DNA from 3 places in the Eubacterium sp. BL-380-WT-2B genome. Region 1 is predicted to be linked to each of the others. Evidence: riboswitches for the same ligand, from Rfam matches in the RefSeq annotation. Region 1 holds a riboswitch; each other region holds the start of a gene.
What was found. Region 1 has a riboswitch for cyclic di-GMP ahead of FYJ53_RS01490 (type II secretion system protein). Riboswitches for the same ligand answer to the same signal wherever they lie in the genome.
Positions count from the first base shown of each region.

Region 2: another riboswitch for cyclic di-GMP. It lies ahead of FYJ53_RS11535 (helix-turn-helix domain-containing protein); the one in region 1 lies ahead of FYJ53_RS01490 (type II secretion system protein).
Region 3: another riboswitch for cyclic di-GMP. It lies ahead of FYJ53_RS16810 (fibronectin type III domain-containing protein); the one in region 1 lies ahead of FYJ53_RS01490 (type II secretion system protein).

Region 1 is NZ_VUMP01000001.1:334,992-341,272, forward strand. It holds gene FYJ53_RS01480 (EAL domain-containing protein) at 1-2,352, shown strand, start outside; gene FYJ53_RS01485 (O-antigen ligase) at 2,413-3,693, shown strand; cyclic di-GMP riboswitch class I at 3,958-4,051, shown strand; gene FYJ53_RS01490 (type II secretion system protein) at 4,232-4,708, shown strand; gene FYJ53_RS01495 (type IV pilin protein) at 5,060-5,578, shown strand; gene FYJ53_RS01500 (type IV pilin protein) at 5,635-6,087, shown strand; gene FYJ53_RS01505 (A24 family peptidase) at 6,126-6,281, shown strand, end outside.
Region 2 is NZ_VUMP01000005.1:229,988-236,268, forward strand. It holds gene FYJ53_RS11520 (aminotransferase class I/II-fold pyridoxal phosphate-dependent enzyme) at 1-1,251, opposite strand, end outside; gene trxA (thioredoxin) at 1,349-1,672, shown strand; gene FYJ53_RS11530 (helix-turn-helix domain-containing protein) at 1,889-2,224, shown strand; cyclic di-GMP riboswitch class I at 2,316-2,403, shown strand; gene FYJ53_RS11535 (helix-turn-helix domain-containing protein) at 2,493-2,825, shown strand; gene FYJ53_RS11540 (LTA synthase family protein) at 2,865-4,868, opposite strand; gene metG (methionine--tRNA ligase) at 4,951-6,281, opposite strand, start outside.
Region 3 is NZ_VUMP01000008.1:159,127-165,407, reverse strand. It holds gene FYJ53_RS16810 (fibronectin type III domain-containing protein) at 1-2,568, opposite strand, end outside; cyclic di-GMP riboswitch class I at 2,699-2,786, opposite strand; gene phoU (phosphate signaling complex protein PhoU) at 2,936-3,613, opposite strand; gene pstB (phosphate ABC transporter ATP-binding protein PstB) at 3,628-4,389, opposite strand; gene pstA (phosphate ABC transporter permease PstA) at 4,401-5,606, opposite strand; gene pstC (phosphate ABC transporter permease subunit PstC) at 5,612-6,281, opposite strand, start outside.

The DNA.
Region 1 (6,281 bases):
AAAAGCCAGGCCTACCGCATTTCATGCAGCCTGGGCGTTGCGGCCTGCCCTAAGGACGGCACCACCTTCGAGACGCTGTTCCACTGCGCTGACCAGGCCCTGAGCATGGCGAAAATGGAGGGGAGAGACCGCTGGTGCCGTTATGATGAAAAGATGAGCGGTATGTCTTACCTGAACGGCCATGCCACTAATATTGATACCGCAATTTTTCAGAAAAGCGGGATCTCTGCAGAAAACCGGGTACTCATCAACATTTTCGAAATCCTGGCCGATTCTAAGGATTTTACCTCCTCCATGCTTCTGATTCTGGGGATGATCGGCCGTTTTATCGGCGTGGAGCGGGTCTGTATTTTTGAGCAGGAGCAGGAAGGAAAGGAGCTGGTCAACCAGTACAGCTGGTATTCCGGCACTGCTGTCCGCCCCAAAACCGAACGGGTTGGGGAAGAAGCGCATGCGTATTACAAAACCTTTTTTGATGAAAACGGCCTGTATGCCCTGGGGAGTGTGGACAACTTTCCGGCCCGGGAGCGCGCGTTTTTCAGGGAAAGGGGAATCTGCTCCGGACTTTATAAAACACTGGTGGAAAACGGCCGGTTTTTAGGGTGCATCGGGCTCTCTGGCAGTCGGAACAACCGTGTCTGGAGTGAGAGCGAAAAGGAATTTGTGAGCCTGGTGGCTAAGATCATCAGCGTAAACCTGTATAAAGCAAAGCTCCAGACCGAAAACGCCTACGAGAGCCAGGTGGCCCGCGCCATCGTGGATTCCCAGAGTATCAAAAGCCATGTGATCGATCCCAAAACCCATGAGCTGCTGTTTGTCAGCGCGTCTCTGAAGGCTGAGCGGCCAAATGCCCGGGTGGGCAGCCTGTGCTACGAGACCGTCATGGGCCTGGACGCGCCCTGCCCCTTCTGCCGTCTGGATGAAATATCCCAGGAAACACCAGATTTTAACTGGCAGCGCTACATCAGCGGCTGGAACCGCTGGTTTAATTTCCAGTGCCACAGCCTGCAGTGGCGGGGTGCCAGAGAAGCTGTGCTTGTCGCCATGGACGACATCTCCAATTTTGTGGACAACATCCTGTATGTGGATAAGCTCACTGGCATTTCCACTTTCAGCCGTTTTGAGCTGGATACCACCGAAATCTTTGACCATGAAACCGGCAAGGAATACGCCATGGTCACCTTTGACATCGACGAGTTCCGGTATATTAATGAGTTTCACGGCTACAGCATGGGCAATCAGCTTCTGCGCTATATCTCCGGCGGCCTGGTGGGCGCCATGAGCGGCGCGGAGGTCTGCGCCCGGGTGACCGGCGACGTGTTTGTGGCCTTGGTGGAATGGACCAGTGAGGAAGCCCTGGTCATGAGAATTATGCAGATGGTCGACGGAATCAACAAACGGCTGGACTATGTGATACCAGGCATCCGCCTCAATTTTCAGATTGGTGTGTACCACGCCAGGGAAGGCGAGCGGGATATTGGAAAAATGATGGACAACGCCGACATTGCAAGAAAATCCATCAAGGGCAGCCGCAAGACCGGCATTGCCTTTTACGATAAATCCATGGGAGAAAAGATCCTGAAAACCCGCCAGATTGAGGCGCGGATGGAAAGGGCTTTGAGAGATAAGGAGTTTCTTGTCTATCTGCAGCCCAAAATTGATCTGGAAAGCGGCAGAGTGGTGGGCGCCGAAGCTCTGGCCCGCTGGGTGGATGACCGGGGCAATATTGTGCTGCCCGGGGAGTTTGTCCCCATTTTCGAGAGCAACGGCTTTATTGTCGAGCTGGACTTTTACGTGTATGAGGAAGTCTTTAAAGCCCACTATTACCGCAAAACCAGAGGCTTGAAATGCGTCCCCATCTCCATGAATATGTCCAGAATTCATCTGAAATCCGGCAACTACATCGAGCGCTTCCGGGCGCTGGCAGACAAATACCAGATCGACCCTGGCCTCATTGAGGTGGAGGTGACTGAGACCATCTTCATCGAAAACAGCGGCTATGTCAAACGGCTGGTCAGCACGCTGAGAAGCGACGGCTTTAAGGTCTCCATCGACGATTTTGGCTCAGGCTATTCCTCATTAAATCTGCTGTCCGAAATCGACGTGGATGTGCTCAAGCTTGACCGCTCCCTCTGCCGGGAGGAAAACCTCTCACCCAAGGAACGGGTCATTCTCAAAAATATTGCCGCCATGGCCAAGGAGCTCGACCTCCAGGTGCTGGCTGAGGGCATCGAGACCACCGGCCAGGCCGAATTCCTGAAAAGTATCCAGTGCGACAGCGCCCAGGGCTTTTTGTTCGCGAAGCCCATGCCCATGGACGAGTTTTTTAAGAAGCTGGATGGGGAATGGTAGAAAATGCAGGTGTGTTAAAGGGATGATGCCATTTAAAAAACATAAATATTGAGGAAAATAATGCGAAAACTTGAACTTAAAACCGCTGTCTCCGCAGTGCTGGCCATTGTCGCCGGGGCGGTGCCGCTGATTGTAGTGCCGCCCTTTGGGGATACCCTGTATATGCCCAAGCTGATGACCATCGAGGTGCTGGTGTTTGGGCTGCTGCTCTTGTATGTGCGGCCCATTACCGAGTATTTTACCGGGAAGCCGAAAATCCCTCTGTCCGTGAAGCTGGTGCTTTTGTACCTTTTGTGCGTTACCATCACCCTGCCCTTTTCGACAGATGTGATGCTGTCGCTCAAGGGGCGGTCCTTTCGCCTGGAGAGCTACTCCGCTATTTTGTTTTATGGTGTTTTAATGATGCTGGGCGCTTTTTTCTATACCTTTAAGCCCTGGCATGTACGCCTTTACGTGGTGGGGGTATCCTGCGTGGCGGTTTACGGCATCTTCCAGAAATTTGGTCTGGACTTTCAGCCACAGGACCCTCTGATGTACGGCGGGCCAGGCGCTTCCTACGCCACCATCGGCAACCCGAATTTCCTGGGTTCCTTTCTGACACTGGCGCTGCCCATACTCATCTATGCTTTTATCAGAGGCCCAAAGGCTTACCTGCTGCCCTGCGGGCTGGTGTATTTCTGCCTGTTGTGCACCAACACCAGGGGAGCGTGGATCGGCAGTCTGCTGGGCTTTGCGCTGCTGGGGGTGTTTTTGCTGGGCGAGCGGGAAAACCGGCGCCGTTTCGCGGTGGTGAGTGGGGTGTTTGTGCTTTTAACCCTTGTTTTTCTGTTGGTGAACAGCGGCTTTGGCGCGCGTTTTCTCAGTGTCTTTGCCGATCTGTCTAAAATGCTCAGGGGCGATGACTGGGAAAAAGGCGGTTCTTACCGGCTTTTTATCTGGTCAAAAACCCTGGAGCTCATCCGCATGCGCCCGCTGACCGGTTTTGGCATCGAGACCCTGGGCCAGGTCATGGGCCAGTATTTTGAAAAGGATATTATCAGGGTGACCAGCCGCCACCTGGTCATCGACCGGGCACACAACGAGTACCTGCACATCGCGGTGAGCAGCGGTATCCCCGCAGCCCTCAGCTATCTGGCGTTTGAGGGAACGACGCTTTACCGTGGTATTAAAAACTGGCGCCGCTCGCCCATGCTTGTGCCGCTTGTCTGCAGCATCGCTGCCTACATGGCCGCCGCCTGCTTTAATATTTCCGTGGTAACTGTGGCTCCGGTTTTTTGGATATTCTGCGGAATTGCGGTGCGTTTGAGTGGTGAAATTCAATCGAATTTGAATATGATTTAAGGAAACAAAAATTGAAAAAATTTTGAAAAAATTTAGTATTTTACCCAAATAGTACTGTTTTTACCATTTGTTTAATGCTGGTGGTAAATGAAACAGCATTTATAATAACTTATCGCTATAAGAGAAGCGTAAAAAGCAGATTTACATATTTTTAAGAGTGTGTCAACGTGTATGAATAGTGATTGACAGGAAACTTTCGGAATATTTAAAAGTAACTGGTTTTTATAGTTCTTGACAAATGTCCGAATCAGTTGTAGAATAGAATTGTTCAAAAGGCAAAGCGGTGCGAAAGCCCGTGGCGCAAAACTACAGGGTCTACGTCGGAAGCTCCAGGCCGATATGACAGCCAGATGCCACAACCGGTAGATGGCCGAAAACCCCTGTATGGTTTCCGGCTATTTTTATTTTTTGAGTAGCCTTTAACAAAAAGGACCGCTGGAGCAGGCAATCACTCTGTTTATAATCGTCATGGCGCGGACGGTTAAAATAAAGGTTTATATTTAAAGGTAAACAAGAGAACATAAAAGGAGAGATGTAAATGATTCAGATGATTAATAAGCTGAAGAAAAACCAGAAAGGTTTTACTTTGGTAGAATTGATTGTAGTATTGGTTATTTTGGCGATTTTAGCAGCGTTCACGATTCCGGCGATGTTGGGGTTTGTGAATGATGCGAAAGAAAAAGCAGAGGTATCAAAGGCGAGAGAAATTTATGTAGCTGCACAATCAGCCGCGACAGAAATTTATAATACTACTAATGCAGCTCCAGTATGGACTGCTGCTCTTGCGAATGATAAGACAGATGCTTTTCCTTTAAAAGTACAAAAATTAGTTAAAGATGATATTCCGAATTTTGCACCAGTTACAACTACCCCTGGTACTAGTGGTCAAGTAAATGTTACAATGGATACAGGTGACAGAGCGGCTATTGTAAAAAAAGTCGAATACATGGGGGCAAATGGAAAATTGATTACTATTGAAGAAAATGCTTCAGGTGGTTCAGTTACTATAAAATAATATTATATTTAAGGCCGAGCTTGCAGCGCCGCAGCCGGCCTTTTTCCCCATCTTTTCAGGCGCTTTTTTTATTGCCGGAAAGAAAAGAGAGTAGTTGACAGTTGATAGTGGATAGTTATGGAGCAAATTGCTTTTGGTAATTTGTACATGAACGATCAACTGCCCATTATCAACTATCAACTAATTTAAAATTGGTTTAAATGCTTTTCTGCCTTAAAAACAAGATTCTATTACTTTTTCAGTAGATGAGCCGTTGTGTTTTTAGGATTTCTGGAGGGGTTTTTCAATGGAAAAATTGAGAATGGAGAATGGCAGAGCAGGATTCCGATTTTCTGTGCAGGGGGCAGGAAGATGATTTTTCTAAAACGAAGATTAAAAAACAGTATTCGGTCCCGTTCGGGCTTCACCTTGGTCGAATTGATTATGGTTTTGGTTATTCTGGCTATTCTCGCAGCCTTTGCCATCCCCGCCATGCTAGGGTTTGTTGAGGACGCCAAAGGAAAAGCCGCCATTGCCGAGGCACGGGAGGTTTATGTGGCGGCACAGGCGGTAGCTACGGAATACTACAGTAATAATAATTCAAGAATAGAAATTCCTGAAAAAATCGCAGAGTATTTAGCGAGTGATTTTGGAATGAGTAAAGACGAGCTTTGGTTTAAAACAGACTCTTTCGATGATGGGGAGAGGCATGATTTAGCTTCTGATAATAACGCGGCTAAAACTAATCGTATTTATGTAATGCTTGGTAAAAAAGGTACTGAAGATGAGGGGAAAGTTCGAGAAATTCAATATTTAGATAAAACTGGAAAATATATTGTAATTATTTCGGCAGGCGGCTCCGCCGAAATCACAAAAATAGAAAAGAACTAAAACCTGTATCCCGAAAACCCAAAAACTAAATTAGTAAGAACAAAAGGAGCCTGTCCATGATTAACCGTAAACTGGAAAACTTAATCAAAAGCGTTCACGGCTTCACCATGATGGAACTCATCACTGTCATTGTCGTCATTGCCCTGTTGGCTGTGATCATCATTCCAGGGTACCTCCATTTCATCGGCGACGCCAAAAAAGACGCGGTGGTGGCTGAGGCAAGAACCATCTACCTGGCGGCCCAGATACGGGCAACGGAGTTTAAATCCGCCGAGACAGCGGAAAACCCTTACCGCATTCCGGATGCCAATGACCTGCGGGATCTGGTGGGGCCGGATAACGTCTATGAGGGGGTTACAAAGCTGACCATTGTGGACGATAACCGTGACGGCACCATTGATAAAATTGAGATGATTAAAAATAACATCAATGTTATAATTGAACCAGGAAAAAATGTGGTTGTCGATGGAAAGGTGAGAACTGTTTATTCCAGGGATGATCAAAAGTAAAATGTATGAATTCACACATAAATCCTGGAGGTTTCGCTTTGTATGATTCTTTATCTTTGATATATTTTGTGCTGTATGCCTTTGTCTTTATTTTTGGCTGTATGATTGGCAGTTTTTTAAATGTGGTGGTCTACCGGGTGCCCATTGGCATTTCAGTCGCCAAGGGCCGGTCTTTTTGCCCGAACTGCGGCAAG
Region 2 (6,281 bases), on a different contig from region 1:
GCCCGCCGCCGCTCTGCCTGCAGCATCCGCCAGAGGCATTCTCCCAGTTTCCATATTGCAGAGCGCCTGCCAAAGCGGATATTTCTCCTCGTGCTTCCAGAGACTGACAAATCCGACCTGTGGCAGCTCTGTGACCTCCGGGCAGTCTCTGTTCATATCTGCCACTGCTGCCATCAGCCGGTCCAGTTCGTCAACGGCAGTGCCGATTCCTGTCATGGCCAGCACATAATTAAAACCAGACATCTCACACTGGATGTTAAACTCTGTAAGCAGCCGCCTTTCAGCAGCCGTTCCCTGTCCGTCCTTCACCATCAGCAACCATTTGCTTTTATCGTAGAGCTGCTCTTCTCCCGGAGTGTACAGGGCGATGCAGTCACCTGCTCCCACCTGTTTCCGGTAATAATCCCAACGCTCTGCGATTGCCTGAAAAACGGCTTCTCCCTTTTCACAGGCTTCATCCACAGCGTTTTCCACACTCATCATCAGAAGATAGCTGGGGCTTGAAGATTGAAGCATGGCCAAAAACTTTTTGACACGGCTTCTTTCCACCAATGTTCCCTGCATATGCAGCAGGGAGCTCTGGGTAAAAGCCCCTAAAAGCTTGTGTGTGCTCTGGATAACTATATCTGCCCCGCAGCTCACCGCGTCCGGCGGCAGCGCAGCACAAAATTTCAGATGCGCTCCGTGAGCTTCATCCACGATCAGCACCTTTCCCTTTTTGTGAAGCAGCTCCGCTATGGCGGCCACATCACTGACAGTGCCGTAATAGGTGGGATTGACCAGGATCATCCCCTTCACCTCTGGATGCTCCTGCAGCTTTTTCTCTACCTGCTCCGGAGTAATGCGTTTTCCAAAGCCCAGCCAAGCATCGTATTCCGGTTCAAAATAAACACCCTTTACCCTGCCCAAAGCAAGCCCCGCGTAAACAGAGCGGTGACAGTTCAGCGGCACCAGGAGGCTGTCGCCCTCTCTGCACACACCCATGACGGCGCTCTGTATGCCGGCTGTGGTACCGCCCACCAGTATGCAGGACTCCTCTGATCCATAAGCCTCTGCCAGTTTTTCCTGAACCCTTAAAAGAATATCGGAGGGATCATGCAGGTTATCCGCCCCAGGCACTTCTGTTGTATCCAGGGTTGCCCAGTTCTCATTATCAAAGCAAATTTTTCCCTTGTGCCCTGGCATATGAAAGCGCAAAGTCCCTCTGTCACTCAGTTCTTGTAATCTTGTATATAAAATTCGTTTTTTCATGGATTTATTTTATCATAAAATCCGGATTTTTCCCCTTTATTTTTAGATGGATTATTGATATGATAATCACTGTAAAAAAATTCAAGGAGTGAAAAAGATGGCAAATATCATCTCTGTCGATATGACTAACTTTGAAGCGGAAGTGCTAAACTATACGGAAGGCCCTGTCATGGTCGATTTTTGGGCTGAATGGTGTGGCCCCTGCAAGGCTCTTCTTCCGATCATCGAAGAAATCGCCGGCGAAGTCCCTGCAACCGCCAAGATCTGTAAGCTGAACGTGGATGAAAATACCGATCTGGCCAGACAGTTTCATGTCATGAGTATTCCGACCTGTGTATTTTTAAAGGACGGCAGTGAAGTCGAGCGTTTCGTGGGAAGCCGCGACAGGCAGGAATACATTGATACCCTAAAAAATTTATAAGTTTTTTCAGACTGTGCTCCGGGCACGGTCTTTTTTTATCGAACTACTTTTTATTAAATTTTATCTTACAATACAGGGCATTTCTCTTTTCATTCTATTTTTATAACTATTATTTCGAAAATCCTTGAACCTTTTTTGAAAATATGTTACTATGAAAATTATTTATAGATTCCTTATTTTCAGTCATAACTGTCAAACCCTCGGGAGGAACTCCAGATGAACACTAAATACCTCGGGCAGCGGCTTCGCCAGTTCCGAAAAGACGCCCATCTTACACAAAACCAGCTGGCTAAAAAGGCCGGTATTACCCCCACCTACCTCAGTATCATTGAAAGGGGCGCGCAGCTGCCCCGGCTGGAAACCTTTATCAATCTGGCCAATGTCCTGTCTGTTTCCGCGGACGACCTTCTGATGGAGGATCAAACGGAGTCTCGGAAAGATTTGTATCCTTCTTTCTGTGTTCCGTCTGACAACCTAACAGATGAACAGCTCGTCTTGGTTCAGGAAATGATCAAGCTAATGTGTGACCACTTCAAAAAAACAAATCACTGAATTATTTGTTTAAATTCTTGGACAAAACTATAATTGAATATTGACTTCATTCGCATTGTGAGTTATAGTAAATAATATACATCCGAATCATTTTGAAATAGGGCAAAACTACTGAAAGGTAGTGACGCAAAGCCAAGGGTCTAATTCATCTCAAGATGAAACGACAGCCGGTTGCTCGGGTATTAAACTTACTGAATGCAATCTCCCTGCCTTGGTTTATGCCGGGGTCTTTTTATTGCCCCAATCTCACGCAGAGGAGTTAATCACAATGGATAACAAAGTTATTGGCAGGCATATTCGTGAAGCCCGTCTTGATAAAAAACTGACGCAGTACCAGCTCGCGGAACGTGTCCATATTACACCGAATTATCTGAGCATGCTGGAACGCGGCACCCATCTGCCCAAACTTGAAACGCTCATCACCATCTCCGAAGCACTGGAGGTTCCTGTCAGCGCACTTCTTACCGATTTCCCCGTCGAATCCTTTACCAGCCGGATTCACTTTCTGTCCACTGCAATGGAAGGGCTCGATGACGAGCAGTCCAAGATCGTGTGCGATGTCATCAAGGTGATGACTGACGGCTTTAAATTGAAAAAATAAGTAAAAATCCCCGGATCAAATGATCCGGGGATTTTTTAGTTAAAAGTCTGAAGCCGGGTAAAACAAATCGTTTCGCCGCCTCGCCGTATCCAGCATGTTATTGTAGAGTATCTGCTGATACTCCAGAACCTCACGGTCATGGACGGTCGGATCACCCTTTCTGAAGTACTGCCCTTCCTTGTCAATGATCCCTACCGTATTGATGACCGGCAGTGTTTTGGACAGCTTCATTAAATAATCATTGTAGGGTGCCCCCTGGATACCCGCCTGCGCAAGCAGCAGGCTGGAAAGATAGTTTACACTCAGCTTATCCACCTGAGCTTCTGGGATGTCGTAATTTGCCCAGATGACAAAGGGGGTGACATAGCGCCTCTGCAGCTCCTCTGTGCTCCACTGGTCCAGAGGCTTCTGCATGAGCTCTTCATAAAAAGCCTGCTCGATATACGCCTGATGATCGCCAAACATGACCACCAGCGTGGGCTCATCCTGACTGCTGAAATAGTCGATCAGATTTTTAAACGCCGCGTCAGAGCTGCGCATCAGCGATAAATACTGCTCAGTTTCAGGATAACTTCCCTCCATCCCCTCCAGAAGCACAGGCTCCAGATCATCGGCATTCAGCTGGTAACCGGCATGGTTCTGGATGGTCACATCAAAGACAAACAGCGGATTGTCGCCTTTATTTTCATAAAGCTCAATGACCTTGTCATAAGTAGCCGTATCGCTGACCCATTTTTCTCTGATTGTCTGCGATTCCATAAATTCTTCTTCTGAAAAAAACTGCTGAAATCCAAAATTTGGATAAACTTTATCGCGGTTCCAGGCGTTACGCTCTCCGGGGTGGATGGCGTAGCTGCTGTAGCCTTCATGGTTCAGCGTCGACGTGAGCCCGGGAGCCGGACCCTTGATATAAAGCTGATAGGGCCTCGCGTTTTCCGGCAGATAAGCCGTGGTGTTTCCTGTCAGAAAAGCGTATTCGGAGTCACAGGTGCCACCGCCGAAAACCGACACGTAGAGATTCCCTTTAATGGTATTTTCCTGCAGGCTGTCAATGAAAGGCATGTAGTCAATATTGGTTGAAAAATCCCCCACGGCTCGCAGGTCACTGAAAGACTCATTCATAATGGCAATGATATTGGGCTTATGGCTGTCTTTCATTCCAGGGCCGGCAGCGGCTTTTTCCGTTGTCCCACCCCGGCCGACAGCTCCTGTGGTCATGGGCTGCTGTACGTTTTTGATGCTTTCACCCAAAAATGCCAGATCATATCCTTCAGGCTCTCTGACATGTGAGAGCTTGGCATTGACGGTAAAGGTATAAGGATAGCCGTTAACTGGCATATCCCAGGCATAGTAATACCGCTCCACATTGGTCTCGAAAAACAAACCAAAGGTAATGGTCAGGGCTGCAAAGGACGTCAGGCGCAGCCTGCGGCTTTTATATTTATCCCGGACGCGTCTGTCTGCTTTAAAGGCCCAAAACAACAGCGCTGCCAGAACCAGCGCTGCCAGCAGAATCGTGCCGCTGAGCTCAAAGTGATAGGCTGAGGCGACCTGAAGTCCTGTTTTCGCTGAAAACAGATCCGTATAGAGCAGTGTATCTCCTCTGAACAGACGGACAAAGTAGCTCGCCAACCCAAAAATATACAGAAGAATTCCTCCGCCCATCAAGGATGCTCTCATCCGCCCTGTTAAAATATATAAAAAAACATAGACTGCCATACAGCAGGCCAGATTTAAAAACAGGCGGATTCCCTCTGTATCAAAGGGTGCTTCCTGAAATATCTGGAAAATGGTATAAGAAAAGGCTGAGGTCAGAACAAGCAGCAGCACATTCCACAGAGCCGCTGCACGCTCCCTGCACTCTATATTTGAAAAGACAGCCAGACCGATCATAAAAACACACAGCCCCGCTGTGTTCAGGTAACGTTCATCAAACCCCATCATATGATAGCAGAGCGACAGGCTCAGGCTCAGCACCGCCACTGTCGCCAGTGCTGCCAATATTCTTTTTTTACTCGTTGTCAAATTGATTACAGAATCCAAAAAAAACCTCCTGTTCTCTGACTATTATATCATTAAACAGAAGATTTTGTGTTATTTTCAATAGAAATTAAGTTTTATCCTTTTAGCTTACCTTGCCGCCAGCCGGGATTACATCGCCGTCGACTGTTAAAATACTCAGCTTTTTCCCCTTAACAGCGGAAAGAATCATCCCGTTTGACTCCAGTCCCCTCAGCATGACCGGCTTCAGATTTGTACAGACAATAACCTTTTTGCCCACAAGGTCTTCAGGCTTATAGTATTTGGCGATTCCAGAGATAATCTGGCGCTTTTCTGTTCCCAGATCCAGCTGGAACACCAGCAGGCGGTCTGCGTCAGGGTGCTGTTCGCAGGAGATGACCTCTGCGACTTTCATCTCAACCTTGGCAAAATCATCGATGGTGATCAGGCCTTCTGGCACCTCGGCTTTTTCTTCCTTCTTGGCCTGTTTTTCCTTTTTAGGCGGCTGTTTCTGTTCTTGTTCTTGTTTTTCCTTCTTCACTTCAATTCTCGGGAAGATTGGTTCACAGCGCTCTACCTGGATGCCGTCCGGATATTTTCCAAAGGACTGGATACTTTCCCAGGTCCTGAGTTCTTCTGGTACCTTAAGTTCATCGGCAATCTTAACGCCGGTATCGGGCATTGCAGAGCTTACGAGTACAGAAATTATTCTGAGAGACTCTGTCAGGTTATACATCACCATTGCCAGACGGGCTTTCTTTTCAGGATCTTTAATCAAAACCCATGGCTGCGTCTCATCAATGTATTTATTGGTGCGGGAAACCAGCTTCCAGACCGCTTCCAGCGCGCGGCTGAAATCCAGCTTATTCATGTAATCTTCCACAACGCCTGGAGTTTCCTCTGCCAGAGCAATGAGCTCGGCGTCAAAATCACCGCTTTCACGCTCAGCCGGAATCACGCCGTCAAAGTATTTCACGGTCATGGCCACTGTCCGGCTCAGGAGATTGCCCAGGTCATTGGCCAGGTCAGAATTGATGTGGCTGACCAGCAGATCTTCGTTATAAATACCGTCTGCGCCGTAGGTCATTTCACGCAGCACATGGTAGCGCAGTGCATCCACGCCATATTTTTCAGCCAGCTCTACCGGGTCGACAACATTGCCTACAGATTTGGACATTTTTCCACCCTTTAATAAAATCCATCCGTGGCCGTATACGTGTTCCGGCAGCGGAAGGTCCAGTGCCATGAGAATAATCGGCCAATAGATGGTATGAAAGCGGATGATGTCCTTACCGACCAGATGCACATTCGCGGGCCAGTATTTATCCATGAGCTGCGGCTTGTCATTCAGATAGCCAAGAGCCGAGATATAGTTCGGCAGAGCATCGATCCAGACATATACCACATGCCCCGGGTCAAAGGTTACCGGAACGCCCCAGCTGAAGGAGGTTCTGG
Region 3 (6,281 bases), on a different contig from region 1:
AAACTCTCCGCTCACAGTATCTGGAGTATTGGCGCGCTCAATAAGCTTATCCACAATCTCCATGGTTACGCTGTCTCTCAGTTCCACATGTAAATCATCCATGAACAGGGCGTTTGTTTCATCTGCCAGACTGTCGTAAGCGTAGAATTTTATTTCCGAAATTCGGCAGCGCGCATTGGGTGCGCCGGCCCAGTAGAGCGCTGGATTCATCTGAATTTTGACGGGTTTAATCTTTTCATTGATGCGGATACGATAGTATTCTTTTCCATTGGTGCTCTTTTTCGCCTGAACCGCAAAGTCTTTTCCGATGTTCAGATCGTGTGCCTGTCCGGCCTCATCCCACCAGCGGATTTTCATGTAGGCGTTATAAGTGCTTGGCTCACCTTCGCCGCGCACCAGCACAATATCGTTCATTTCATAGGACTGGTCAAATTCTACGACCGGCGCCTGAAGCTTGCCTGACCAGCCGCCGGCATTCCAGCCCCCATAATTCCAATACGAGGTATAGTCATTGTCCACAATATCAAATTTATCATAGGCCTGTTCATAATCACTTTCCTTTAAATAAGGATAAGTGACGTCCTTAATATGGGCGGTGGGCTGGTTAACCTCACCGGCACGGTTGATCAGCTTATAATTTGATGTAACCGGCGGCTCAATGGATTCTGTGGTGCAGGTATATACAGATGATCTTGCCCCTTCACCAATGGCGTTATAGCCGGTCAGGTAAACTTCATATTCAGCCTGATCCTTAAGGTTTTCAATCACATAGCTGGTGTTTTCTAAATTTCCAGCCTTGGTGTATTCACCGTTTCCCTTTTCACGGTAGTAGACATTATATCCAGTAGAATTTTTTTGTTTTTCCCAGTTAACCGTAATCTGGCGGTATCCGCCTTTTAGGGTGATTCCCTCTGGCTGTTCAGGCACTGAGGTTGGCAGAGGTATTCCAATTACAGGCTCGCTGAAGCCGCTTTCCCAGTTTCCGCCCTCTGATCGGTTAACAGACTGAACCGAAATTTTATACTCCACAAAGTTGGTCAGATCACTGATCGTCAGGGAAGTTCCATCCACAGGTGTCAGCACAGTCTCTGCCTTACCGCTTTTGGGGTCTGTATAACTCATTTTAACCTCATAGCCTGTTACATTGCTCTGTGCTTCCCAGCTGACAGTCAGACTTTCATTGCCAGAGGCTACCTGAACGTTTGTCGGGATGCTCGTCACCTGCTCGACTATTTTATCCTTGGTATTATTCAAGAATTCAACCTTTGAAATTTCCGCCAAATTACTGCTCGCCTTATTGGTTTCTTTTACAATGATCGTAACCTTTTTAATCGCAACCTGCCCTTTCAGGTCAATAACAATGGTTGACGGGGAGGCTTCATCTGTCAAAAAGAGATAATCCGCCTGTCCTTGGAGATCGAAATCCACAGATTTTATGTTGTCCAGTTCATCGGTTACCTCAATGGTTCCCCTCTTTGGCGCATTTTCAAGCCCCAGTTCACTGGGGGCAATGCGAAGCTCTGTCGCTATGACTGGCTCCTTCATTACAAGCGGAATTCTCAGAGGCGTATCCTCCGAAATAGTGTTTCCATCTTCCCTTGCAAACTGAACCGCGCCTGCCTGGTCGGAGGCCGTACTGAAAAGTTTTGCAATATCCCCGCTTTTTATCGTCACAGGATCCTTTTCACCTGTTTTGATTTCCACGTTGTCAGGATCTACAATCGGGGAGGTGTCACTGATCTGTACTTTTCCTGAGTCATGGGACACACCCATATTTTCCTGTAAATAGACCAGATCGACAATATCCACGGTTCCATCTCCATTCAGGTCACAGTCCGCTTCAGAAGAACCAAGGCTTTTCATAACCGCATCGTAATCGGCATCGTCAATGCTGCCGTTTTGGTCGACATCGCCTGTTAAAATTGAACCGCCCATAAATTCGACACGTTTGGAGCTTCCCTGGAGACTTACCTGCGCCTGAGCTGGCACTACTCCCTTGTCAGAGACGGTGACAGTGTAGTCGCCAATCGGCAGACTGTAAAAATTGACATTGGCAAAATAAATCTTTGCATCGGGCTTTTGCTCGTTGTAAAGAACGCTGCTGCTGTCCATCTCATTAGAATCTCTGTCAAAAAGCAGTGTCTTATACTGGATACTCCTGCTGCCAAAATCCGTTGTGGCCTTTTCGCTGACGACATCCTTTAAAGGGATTTCCTTGGACGTACCGTCGCTGGCTGCCAGCGTCAGGACTGCTGTTTCTGACAGCTTTGTTCTTGGTTGGCTAAAGTGGATTTCCACCTCGATATTTCCCACCAGGTCAACAGACGCTCCTGCATAGAGGGCACCCGCCTCTTTCTTTTCCGGCTGAGGCTCAGAAGACTCAACTGCCTCAGAAGATGCCTCCTCCACACTTTCCGCGGTTTTGTCCACTTCCTGATTTTCTGTCACGGTATTATTCTCTGTTATTTGGGCTGAAGGCTCCTGTCCCGCTTCCTCCGCCAGAATAGATACCGGAAAGCTCGCAAACAGCATAACAACTGACATAAAACAAGCTAACCATTTTTTCATGTTTTTTTCCTTTCCTTCTCTTATATAAATACTCCCAGTCTTTTGCCGCTCATCTTATTATGCTCGTACAAACAAAAAACGACTGCGAAAGGGCGCAGCCGGGCAGTGTCCATCGATGAGGATGGATTTCCGTAGCAGCTGGCTGCCATTACCGGTTACCGGTTTTAGGCCCTTTAGTTTTGCGTCTCTGCCTTTCAACAGATTTGCCCTTTTTACGTTTTAAAAACGTTATTAAATTAAAATCACTATAGACTATGTCTCATTATAACAGGCACGATTCGCCGCGTCAAGAATCATTGATTATTTCGCAATAAAAAGATAAAGACCAGAGTAAAAAGCTACTCTGGTCAAAAATATAAGCTACGACTTACTCGTCTTCAGGAATTGTGTTTAAATCATTAAAATCCATGTAATTTCCGGTCACAATGAAATATACTGTTTCAAAAATATTGGTGGCGTGATCGCCAATTCTCTCCAAATGACTTCCAATAAAGGAAAAACTCATGGCCTGGAGCGCCATCTCTGGATTTTTGTTGATTTCTGCAATACAGTCACTGTGCAGGGTATTGTTCAAACGGTCAATTTCATCCTCATATCGGACCACATCGTCCATTTTACTGATATCCTCATCGATATAAGCCTGTATGCACATTTTCAGCTGGTCTTCCACCATCTTCGCCATCTGTGGAATATTATCGAGCTTTTTGTAGTATTCCTCCTTGCGCAGACAGATCACCTTTTGGCAGATATTAACCGCTAAATCCGCGATTCTCTCAAGGTTTGTAATAATCTTATAGGTTGAAGAAAGCCTTCTCAAATCTCCCGCAACCGGCTGCTGTCTTGCAATAACCTCGCTGACGATCTGCTGAAGCTGAATTTCCTTCAAATCCACGATATCATCTCGGCTGATGACACTCCTGGCCAGCTTTACATTTTGTTCTTCCAGCGCTGTAATTGAATCGGACAGCATCCGTTCTGCCTGGGAAGACATCAGCAGAATTTCATTCTTAATGGTTTTTAATTCTTCATTATAAACTTCTCTCATTATTCGCTCCTTTATCAACCAAATCGTCCGGTAATATAATCCTCAGTACGTTTATCTCCCGGATTCATAAAAATGGTGTTAGTTTCATTATACTCAACGATTTCTCCCATAAGGAAGAATGCCGTTCTGTCCGAGATTCTGGCTGCCTGCTGCATGGAGTGTGTTACGATGATAATCGTATAATTCTTTTTAAGCTCCTCCATAAGATCCTCAATTTTTGAAGTAGCGATGGGATCAAGGGCAGAGGTTGGCTCATCCATCAGAATAACCTCCGGCTGCATGGCGATGGTTCGGGCAATGCAGAGACGCTGCTGTTGTCCGCCGGAAAGGCCAAGAGCCGATTTGCCCAGACGGTCGCTGACTTCATCCCACAGCGCCGCCCCCACCAGGCTGTCATGGACAATTTTATCAAGTTTCTTCTTATCTTTCAAGCCCTGGCATTTTGGTCCATAGGCGATATTGTCATAAATACTCATCGGGAACGGGTTAGGCTTTTGAAAAACCATGCCCACCTTTGTTCTGAGCTGAATAACATCCGTATCTTTTTCATAAATATTTTTGCCGTCAAAATTCAGCGTCCCTTCAATACGGACAGAGTCGATTAAATCGTTCATACGGTTCAGGCAGCGCAAAAATGTAGATTTACCACAGCCAGAAGGACCGATAAAAGCGGTTACTTCATTCTCATAAATATCAATATTGATCTTCTTCAGGGCCTGAAAATCGCCGTAATATAAATCCAGATCCTTCACATCAAATTTTTTCTTCTTATCCATTTTAACCTCGTCTATTTTTTATGGGCAACATCCAGCTTGTCCGCTGCCAGCCTCGATAAAATATTCAATACAATAACGATCAATACAATGACAATGCCAATGGCACAGGCCAGCTCAATGTTTCCCTCTTCCTTAGCCACATAGTAAGCCTGAACCGTCAGTGTGCTTCCCGGTGAAAACAGCGTTCCTGGGATCTGCGCAACGGTCCCTGCCGTCAGCAGCAGCGCTGCCGATTCGCCAATTACCCGGCCAATACTCAGGAGCACCGCGGTCACAATACCAGGAACCGCTGAGGGCAGCACGACCTTAAACACCGTCTGAAGCTTCGTCGCGCCAAGGGCCAGGGAGCCTTCACGATAACTGACCGGAACAGTCTTAAGGGCTTCTTCTGTGCTTCTTATAATAACCGGAAGCAGAATAATCGCCACTGTTAAACTGCCTGACAGTAAAGATATCTGAAATTTCAGGGCGACAACGAAAAACGCCATCCCAAAGAGACCAAAAATAATCGACGGAATACCTGAGAGACACTCTGTGGCAAACCGGATCGCGTTGACCAGTCTGCCGGGCTTGGCGTATTCAGTCATGTATATGGCCGCCAAAATACCGATTGGCAGCGCAATGATCAGTGACAGAAACACCATATACAGTGTTGTGATAATATTGCTGAAAATGCCACCGCCAGGGTTGACCACCTTCAGCTTGAGCGTACTGCCGCCATCATCGACCAGCTGGGCAATTTCCTGCAGCGATAAATCTGCCACGTCAGCGCCATCCACGCTTTCCAGTACATAGTCTGTTTTGACCGCTGTGCCTTTGCCGGTTGTGTCCTTCGTGGCGTTTAAGCTCGAATCTTTTTCGATATAACTGAAAATCACCTGCTTGTGCTGTTCGTTTCTCTTTGAATAGTCGACCTTCATAATGGCCGCCCCTAAGGACTCGATATAAAGCGGCTCGCCATCCGGCGTTTCATATTTTTTGTAGTAATCCGATTTTGACAAAAGATCCGCCTCATTGATCGAGAGGGGAACCTCTTTCTTTTCCGCCATCTGATAGCCGACCTTATCGTTAAAATCTCGGGTGATAAAGTTCCAGTCCACCATGCCAATCCCTTTTACAAAGATAAAACCAATGATAAATAATAAAATACCAAGAGTAATGGCTGTGGCAGCGTAAATAATTCCTTTTACGCAATTGTCTTTTACTTTTCTGCTCATGCTCCTCAGCCTCCAATTTTTGATTCGACAAATTTATTAACGATAAAATTGATGATCATAATAAATACAAACAGAACCACACCTGTAGAGAACAGAAGCTGCTGATGTACCCCAGAAGCATAGCCCATTTCAAGGGCGATATTGGTGGTTAATGGCCGGATCTGGTCAAAAATACTGGTGGGAATGCCAGCGATAGGATTACCGCATACCAGCATAACCGCCATGGTCTCACCAATCGCCCGGCCAATCCCCAAAATAATACCTGTGATAATACCCGATCTGGCCGCTGGGATAATCACCTTGAAGATGGTCTGGATCTTAGAAGCGCCCAGGGCCAGGGAGCCCTCGCGGTATGCGTCTGGAACTGCGGATATGGAGGTTTCAGAGATACTGACCACTGTCGGCAGGATCATGACTGCCAAGACAATGATCGTCGCTAAAAGGGATTCGCCCTGGGCCATAGGCGAAATTTTAAGTACATAGGGCACAATGATCCCAAGACCAAAAACACCGTACAACACTGAGGGAATACCGGCCAGCAGTTCAACGGCAAACCGGACTATTTTTCCAATCCGTGTGCCTGCCAGCTCGGAGATAAACACAGCTGTCAACAGTGCGATGGGAACGCCAATGGCAATGGCCCCCAGGGTCGCGTAAACTGAGCCGACAATCATG